Regions from separate parts of the Bacillus sp. FJAT-42376 genome, predicted to be linked through region 1. Evidence: riboswitches for the same ligand, from Rfam matches in the RefSeq annotation. Region 1 holds a riboswitch; the other holds the start of a gene.
What was found. A riboswitch is a leader RNA that binds a small molecule or an ion and turns the genes downstream of it on or off. The one in region 1 is predicted to bind thiamine pyrophosphate.
Positions count from the first base shown of each region.

Region 2: another riboswitch for thiamine pyrophosphate. It lies ahead of tenA (thiaminase II); the one in region 1 lies ahead of CEF21_RS18420 (thiamine phosphate synthase).

Region 1 covers NZ_CP033906.1:3,659,711-3,664,132, forward strand. The annotation lists gene CEF21_RS18405 (thiazole synthase) at 1-341, opposite strand, end outside; gene thiS (sulfur carrier protein ThiS) at 343-540, opposite strand; gene thiO (glycine oxidase ThiO) at 530-1,633, opposite strand; gene CEF21_RS18420 (thiamine phosphate synthase) at 1,630-2,244, opposite strand; TPP riboswitch at 2,317-2,421, opposite strand; TPP riboswitch at 2,610-2,716, opposite strand; gene CEF21_RS18425 (CHY zinc finger protein) at 2,761-3,093, opposite strand; gene CEF21_RS18430 (hypothetical protein) at 3,331-3,621, opposite strand; gene gnd (phosphogluconate dehydrogenase (NAD(+)-dependent, decarboxylating)) at 3,905-4,422, opposite strand, start outside.
Region 2 covers NZ_CP033906.1:1,424,366-1,428,787, forward strand. The annotation lists gene chrA (chromate efflux transporter) at 1-1,020, shown strand, start outside; gene CEF21_RS07285 (DUF3231 family protein) at 1,278-2,252, shown strand; TPP riboswitch at 2,303-2,409, shown strand; gene tenA (thiaminase II) at 2,660-3,346, shown strand; gene CEF21_RS07300 (hypothetical protein) at 3,563-3,916, opposite strand; gene CEF21_RS07305 (RIP metalloprotease) at 4,073-4,422, shown strand, end outside.

The DNA.
Region 1 (4,422 bases):
ATCGTTTCAAAAGGGTCCGGCAAAAGGGTCTGAAAATCTCCAATCACTTCCACCTTAATCATCGTACATAGACCTGAAGCTTTAGCAAGCCTTGCAATCCTTACCGCTTCCTCCGCATTTTTCGCACCAGCTGTGTTCGGCAGGAGAGCATATCGGCTCAAATCCAGTTTTTCTAATAGATTAGGCTGGGACTGATCGAATACATCCATTCTTCTTACAGCAAATGTTAAGATTTCGGTCTCCGATTCCTCGATTGCTTTTTTTTGAGTGTCAAAATCCGGATATTTTCCAGTTCCAAGCAATAATCTTGAATCAAATGATAAGGGTCCAATTTTCAGCATATTATCCGCCTCCTACAAATGTCACAATCTCAAACACATCTTCCTGTTCAACAGGTTCTTCCTGATGTGACGCCCGTTCAAGTATTTCCGTATTTTTCTCTATGATGATTGTTTTTCCGTCAATCTCCAAATGCCTTGTCAATTCCGAAACTAAACGGATCGAATCCGGAATCTCCGTCCAATTCCCGTTAATTTTCACTTTCAAATTGATTCCCCCCGGTGAGTACAGGCTCTCTTTCCATAAGCTCCAGCATCATTTTACCCGCAGCAGGACTCAGCAGAATTCCATTGCGGTAATGCCCAGTACATGCATACAGCCCTTTCACTTCAGGATGTCTTTCCATGTATGGGTCCTTGCTTGCGCTTTGCGGCCGGAAGCCGCTCCATGCCTTTTCAAAGTTTGCATTTTCAATCGATGGAAGAATCCGCTTCGCTGTCTCCATTAAGCTGCTCATCCCGGTAAGCGAAACCTCTTTTGTAAAATCGCGTTCCTTTACGGTAGCACCGATTATGTACCGGCCCCCTCTTTTTGGAACGATATAAAATCCATGTTTGTACAAAGGAGAGCCAACCAGCTTTTTCTTACTCAGCACACTGATTATTTCTCCCTTAACCGGATACGTTTCGTACAGCAGATTAAATGATTTCAAAAAAGCCGAGCTCCAGGCCCCTGCAGCAATCAGGACGGTATCGGCATGAAAAATCCGGCCATTTGCTCTGACTCCTGCCGTCTTGCCGTTTTCCACTATGATTTTCTCTACAGTGGTATATTCAAAGATTTCTGTCCCGTAATGCAGGGCAGACTGTTCAAATGCCTTCGTTAACGCGGGGGCTATCACGTGGCCATCCTTTGGATAATACACACCGCCCGTGACATGATTTGAAAGAAGAGGCTCCTGTTTCAGCAAATCCTTCCTTGTCAGCAATTCGGCGGGTTCTCCTGTTTCTGACTGCCATACCGCTGTCTTTTCAAGTGCAGCGAGCTCTTCTTCTGTTTCTGCTATCTTATAAATCCCTTTTTCCTCATAGCCAATATCAATTCCCGATACCTCTCTTAATTCTTTTGAAAGGTCCGGGAACATGGCTCTGCTTTTCCTCGCGAGATCGAACAATGGATCATATTCATCCCACTCCGCCTGAACTCCCAGCAGACCGGCTGCCGCACCTGAACTTTCCTGTCCTGCTTTTCCTTTTTCTAAAATGACTGTTTTGTATCCTTTTTTTGATAATTCATAGGCAGCTGAGCAGCCCATTACGCCTCCTCCGATAATGCATACATCGTATTTATTCATAGGGTCGCCTCCTTGCACCGCGTAAGGGCTTTTCTATATTGATCTGCCGCCTCCGCAGGATTACTGCTATCCCATATTCCGGACATCACGCAGATTCCATCTAAATCCGCCTTTGCTAAATCTTGAATATGCTCAGGAAGGATCCCGCCGATCCCAAGGACATGAATAGAAAGCTGATTGGAGATTTCTTTGGCTTTTTCAATTCCCCGGGGCTGTAACGCCCTCTTGCTCCCTGTTTCAAATAAGTGGCCAAACAGCACTGAATCTGCTCCTTCTGCCTCTGCAGCAGCCGCTTCTTCAAGAGAGTGGACAGACTTTCCCGCATGTAATTCGGGCCATTTCTTTTTTACGAGGAATGGGGAAAGGCTTCTATACCCAAGCTGCACTCTGCTGATCCCTGCGGCCGCTGCTACATCAACCCGGTCATTCATTACAATTTTCCTTCGCGGAATGCCATTTTGTACAAGCAGCATGACTCCTTCAAACACTTCCATGGCTGTTTTCTCTTTTTCGCGAATGTGCAAATAATCTACTTTTGAACCCGCTTCCTTCATAAAATGGAGCACTGCACTGAATGGAAGTTTCCCATTTGTTACGGCATGAAATTCCACCAGATCCCCCCTAACTCGGAATGTAAATCATAAAAAAAAGCGCTTTCCAAAGGGAAAGCGGCTGCAAAAATACCTATTTGCGAACCACTTCCCTTCGCCGGCATTATCCGGATCAGGTGATAAGGGTTAAAGCGTTTCCGCTTCTCTCAGCCTCTGCAGGCACCCCCAGTGAAATGTTCCTATTCATTTAATCTTTTCCTTTGCACTGTCAAGCTGATTTGCTTCGTAATGGCTTTTTCACCTGATCCTGCTGCTCCGGGCATGGGAATGGGTGATTCCGCAATGATGAAAACCTTACAAGACAATAGACATTTTGACCATAATAAAAGCCCATTTCACTAAAAGGAAATGGGCTTAACATACACAAGTACACATAGCCGCTTCCCTCCGCTAGTACGAACTAGATCAGGTATAAGGGTCAAAAACTCAGATTTTTCTCTCAGCCGGCCTACCGGCTCCCCTAGCAAACTTTTCTATTGGTCTTATTCTATAATTATACCATTACAGGTAAATAAATCAAATTTCCTCAAAATACAAATGGGCATGCAGGCTGCACCCCGGATTGAAATCCATTTTGCATTCAGGGCATTTCGAATCACATTCTGCATATTCTCGAACAGTCCATTCTGAACCGCATCCCCCGCAAAGAACAGCTTTTTCATCAAACTTTTCTTTTGGCCATACGGCGGCTGGATGGCTGGCATGCTCCTCATGGCATAAATGACATGGATAGTACTCCATACAGCAATAAAATTTAATCGCGATGATATCAAGCCGGCTATGGTAATGGGTGCAGCGCGTCTCTTCGTCAATAGCGGACCCTTTTACCTCTGCCCGATGATTCCTGATCAGATTCGGTCACTCCTTATCTTCGAAATTGCAGCATCCCGCTGCCCTCTTTATCGAGCATAACATAAATCATACAGGAAATTGAATCTTCTGGATGGCTGGATTCTTATGCACCTGAATCCAGGTCATGTTTCAGCAGACGATAAAAAAAGAACCTCCCGGAATGGCGCACTTGGCGTTCCAGAAGATTCTTTTCATTGATTTTTGGCGCTATGGACTTTTACAAAAAGTCTTTTTTCACTTATCTTCTTTTGTATCGTTGTAATACTGGACGCTGTACTGTGCGCCCTCAGAAACCATTTTGTTATCTTCAATATCCTGAGGATCAGGGTTTCCGCCCTTTTCAACCGGGAAATGATCTTCTTTATTTTTTTCCTTTGAGAACATGGATACAACTTTTCCCTGAGCCTGCTTTACGTTATCAGTCAATTTTTCACGTCTTGACTTGTCCTTAAGATACACCGTTGCCGCAACTCCTGCTGTTGATAAAGCTACACCTGAAATAATAAATCCATTGCGTTTATTCATGGATGATTCTCCTTTCAAAACCAATGATTTGATGTTGATATTAAATTACCCCTCTCTAAATTTGTTAAACATAAAGCTCTGATAAACTTGGCTGTTGATTTCCGTTCTTTCCTTGGGCGGTCGGTAAGGCTTTGCGCGCCTGCGTGGTCTCACCTTTCCCGCTGCTCTAAGCAGGAGTCTCGCGCCTTCCACTTCAATCAACTGGTGTTAAAAATCAACATCAGGTTTTAACAGAGCGAAACATAAAAAAAGAGCCCCTCCAAAATATGGGGGCTCTTGCCGCTTATTCTTCTGATTTTACTACAGCATGACCGCCAAACTCATTTCTTAGTGCAGAAACAACTTTGCCGTGGAATGTATCATTTTCCTGTGAACGGTACCGCATAAAAAGGGACATGGCAATGACAGGAGCAGAAGCCTGGAAATCAAGGGCAGCTTCCACAGTCCATTTCCCTTCTCCCGAAGAGTTCATTACTCCGCGGATTCCTGAGAGCCCGGGATCCTTTGAAAAAGCATTTTCCATTAATTCCATTAACCAGGAACGGATAACGGATCCATTGTTCCAAACTCTTGAAACTTCTTTATAATCATAGTCGAAATCACTCTTGTCCAAGATCTCAAAACCTTCAGCAATGGATTGCATCATTCCGTATTCAATACCGTTATGAACCATTTTGAGGAAATGTCCGCTGCCCGGCTTTCCGGCATGAAGATATCCATTTTCCACAGAAAGGTCACGGAATAGTTTTTCCACCGATGCAAATGCTTCCGGTTCAGCGCCAATCATCGTACAAATCCCGT
Region 2 (4,422 bases), 2.0 Mb from region 1:
TTCCTGCCCGGTCCGGCCAGCAGCCAGGTCGGGCTGTCCATCGGTTTGCTTCGGGGAGGGGTAATCGGAAGCTTCCTCGCCTGGTTCGGGTTTACGATGCCATCTGTTTTCACGCTGATTTTATTTGCCCATTTGTTCCAGGGGTCGGATGTTCAGAATGCAGGGTGGCTGATGGGACTGAAAATTACGGCTGTCGCAGTTGTTGCCCAGGCTGTAATGGGAATGGGGAAATCGCTTGCGCCAGACCGACCGCGGGTAACACTTGCTGTCCTCGCTGCGATCGGTGCCCTGTTTATTCCTTCCGCATGGGGCCAGATTGGGATCATCGCAGCAGCTGCAATCTTCGGGTGCATTTACTATAAAAATGAAAAAGTTCCTGAAGTTCCGAAGCTTGCCGTATCGGTCAGCAAAAAGGCCGCTTTCGGATCGCTTATTTTATTTGCGGCGCTCCTGGTGCTTTTGCCTGTTCTGCGGCATGTATTCCCCGGCACTTTTATGGCTTTGTTTGATGTGTTTTACAGGGTTGGCTCCCTCGTTTTTGGGGGAGGGCATGTCGTTTTGCCGATGCTTGAAAAAGAAGTCGTTCCGCCGGGCTGGGTGACACAGGATGCATTCCTTGCAGGATATGGCGCGGCTCAGGCTGTGCCTGGCCCGCTGTTTACACTGGCAGCCTACATAGGAGCGGTTATATCCGGCATACCGGGTGCCCTCATTGCAACAGCGGCGATGTTTCTTCCGTCCTTTTTGCTCGTTATGGGGGTTCTCCCTTTCTGGAGCAGAATCCGCAGTGTAAAGGCCGTGCAGGCCGGACTGATGGGAGTGAATGCCGCTGTTGTCGGGATCCTTTTAGCTGCCTTATATCATCCCGTTTTCACAAGCGCCATCCATTCGGCCGGGGCGTTTGCGCTTGCGCTGTCAGCTTTTGCTCTTCTTGTCTATTGGAAACTTCCGCCTTGGCTTGTCGTCGTGCTTACGGTGCTCGGTGGCACACTGATGGACCAGGCAGGCCTGCTTTCGTAAAGAGATGTGGTATAATCATGAACAAGGAAGGTGATTTTGATGAGCAGTAAATCATCCATTTTGAAAAAAGTAGTGGATTATGCAAAGAAAAATCCTGACCAAACGAAAAAAGCATTGAACCTTGTAGGCAAAGCCTTAAAAAACCGAAAAAAGTAAGTAGAAGGATGGCCATTTATGGTCATCTTTTTTTATTTTTCATAAAATCCCCATCAAATGGAAAAATAAGTTCATCTATTTATTGAAATGAGGCTGGAACGATGAAACCGATGTCTTCGTCCGAATTAGCAAATTTGTGGTCTACTTACCAGAAGAAGACGATGCTGCTTCGGATCATAGAACATGCATTAGATGTCACGACCCAGAAAGATATCACATCCATCCTTCACTATGCGTATCAGGAAGAAACAAAATTTGTGAAAGAAATCGCCCAGCTTTTAAAAAAGGAAGGGGCGTCCATTCCTGAAGGGTTTGATGAAACCGATGTGAACCGGAATGCGGAAAGGCTGTTCGATCAATATTTTTATATCCGTTTTTTGCGCATGCTGATGAAACTTGGAATCGGACTGAACGCCGTCCATTTATCGATGGTATACAGAAATGACATCCACGATTTTTTCTCGAGAACGTCTGCCCATTCTAATAAAGTGTTCGGAATGTGTACAAATTGTCTTCTTCAAGTGGGCAATGGAACGATTCCTCCGGTTATACAGATGCCGGAACATCCTAAATATGTGGAAAAGGAAAAATATCTGGCAGGATTTCATTTCCGCAAGAGACCGCTCAATGCGACCGAGCTATCCATCATTTATCATATTGTTGAAAACAACAATTTCGGCGCGCAGCTCATGAAGGGTTTGGCGAAGGTAGTGAAAGAGCCGGCTGTCAAAAACTATATGAAGAAGGGCGAGACGCTCGCCATCGATTTGTATCAATCGTATGGCAAGCTGATGGAGGGGAGCGGCATTTCGGTTTCTGCCTTGCCTGGAGCGGTTATTGCCGAGACAAAAACTTCACCATACTCCGATAAGCTGATTATGTATCTGATCAACCTTCTCAGCAGTTTAGGACTGACAAGCAACGCCTTGGGAACGACGTACAGCCTGAGGCCGGATCTTCCGCTGAAAATGGCGCTTTCGGCGAGAGATATTTATTCGTTTGCAAAAGAAGGCGGAAAAATCATGATTGATCATCATTGGATGGAAGAAATACCGGCGGCTGTCATGAAACGCTAGTTGAATTTTTTCCTCTGCATGTTATGATGGACCTGGAAAATAAAATACCGCATTGCCACTAGGGGAGCCTTAAAATAGGCTGAGACCGGAGCAGACTCCGGGACCCTTGGAACCTGATCTGGTTTGAACCAGCGGAGGGAAGTGGGAGATTGTCTGTTTATGATCTTTCCCGCTCTTATCCGCTAAGAGCGGTTTTTTATTTTTAAGCTCTGTTAAACTAGGATGTTGATTTCCGTTTCAGGCGCTAGCTTTCCGCGGGGCGGGCGGTGAGCCTCCTCGCCGCTTTGCGGCTGCGGGGTCTCACCTGTCCCGCTGCTCTCAGCTCGGAGTCTCACGCCTTCCACTTCAATCAACATCAGACTAACAGAGCCTATTTTTACACAAAAACATGCAGGGGGAATTCGGAAATGGCATCTTTTACAGAAACACTGAGGAACGCAACCGATTCAATTTGGGAGGCGAATTTCAATCATCCATTTGTGAAAGGAATCGGCGATGGAACACTCCCTCTTGAAAAATTCCGCTACTACGTCATGCAGGATGCGTATTATTTATCCCACTTTGCCAAAGTACAGGCGCTCGCAGGAGGGATGGCGGATGATCTTCATGTCACAGCCCGGATGGCTTTTCATGCTCAAGGGACGTACGAAGCAGAGCTTTCGCTTCATGAAAAATTTTCCGCACTGCTGCAGATCACCGATGAAGAGAAACAAGCTTTTGAACCATCACCAACGGCATACGCCTACACTTCCCACATGTATCGTTCTGCGGTTACCGGCAGCCTTGGGGAGATCATCGCCTGTATTTTGCCGTGCTACTGGATTTATTACGAAATTGGCGAACGGCTGAAAGAATGTCAGCCGGAAGAGCCGATTTACCGCGAATGGATTGCAGCCTACGGCGGAGAATGGTTTAAAGAACTCGTTTACGAACAGCTCGAGCGTCTCGATCAGCTCGCTCTTGAAGCTTCCGAAAAAGAACGCCAGAAAATGCTCCGGCACTTTACCATCAGCTGCAAGTACGAACTGGCATTTTGGGAAATGGCGTACACGATGGAACAATGGCCGGATGTGGCCGGTGCTGAAGTACGGTAAAAAAACGCGGAACAAATGCTGGCCGGCAGGATCCCAGTCAAGTCAGGTACGGATAGAAATTAGGAGTACGATATGAAGCGGGGCTTTTGCAGCGGAATAGATCCGCGTGCGGACTGAAGTGTCCGATTTCCGATCCAGAACCTCCGATAAATGGCAGCCTCCGGGACACATATGACCAAAAAAGCCGTTCTCCCTAATCAGGAGGACGGCTTTTTCTCAATCTGCTATTTCATCATCAAAAGGATTAATTACATAAATATAAGCGTGGGCTAAGTCGATTCGGAGGATCCATTCCCATGGAACATCCAGTCTTTTATAGATCGCTTTCCAAAACTCAGCGGATTTTGTTTCAAACTCCAGGTATTCCTGAAGAAGCTCCTTATAAGACACTCCCTGGATCTGGATGTTTGAATCCATTAGACGCATGTGGGCGAGGTGCCTGCACTCCAAATCCTGTGCCATTAGAAGTTCTTCCTGTGTGGCCGTTCCGATAACGGTACCGTCCTCAGGAATCGCCGCAAAAACGTTTACATTTTCATCTACTGTTACGGGCTGATCATCGAAGCGCATGAGTCATGTCCTCCTTGTTTTGGAATAGGGTGGTTCTTTCTCTATCATACCTTAAATGTCAGAATAATGACACGATTAAACGCTGGTTTGAGGTCAGAATTTAGGGGAAAACAGGCAGTACGGGCGAGACAGATTCACATAAGGAGGATTTTCATCATGTTCGAGCTTCGGGATGTGCTCACGCTCCTCTGGTCGCTTTGTATTGTTCTGCCTATTGCTTCGTTCATCCACCAACTCGGCCATACGATTATGGCGCTCGTTTTTGGCGGAAAAGGCACCTTTACAATCGGAAGAGGGAAAACGCTGTTTACGTTTAAGTGCTTTACTGTAAAACGCTTATATTTTCTGGATTCTTTTTGCCAGTACGAAGGATTAAAGTATGATAACCGTGCTACTCATGCGCTTGTCTATGGAGGGGGAGCCCTTTTTAATCTTCTCTCGATTTTAATTTTGAATTTCCTGATTATAAAAGGTGTACTGGAACCGCATATGTTTTTCTATCAGTT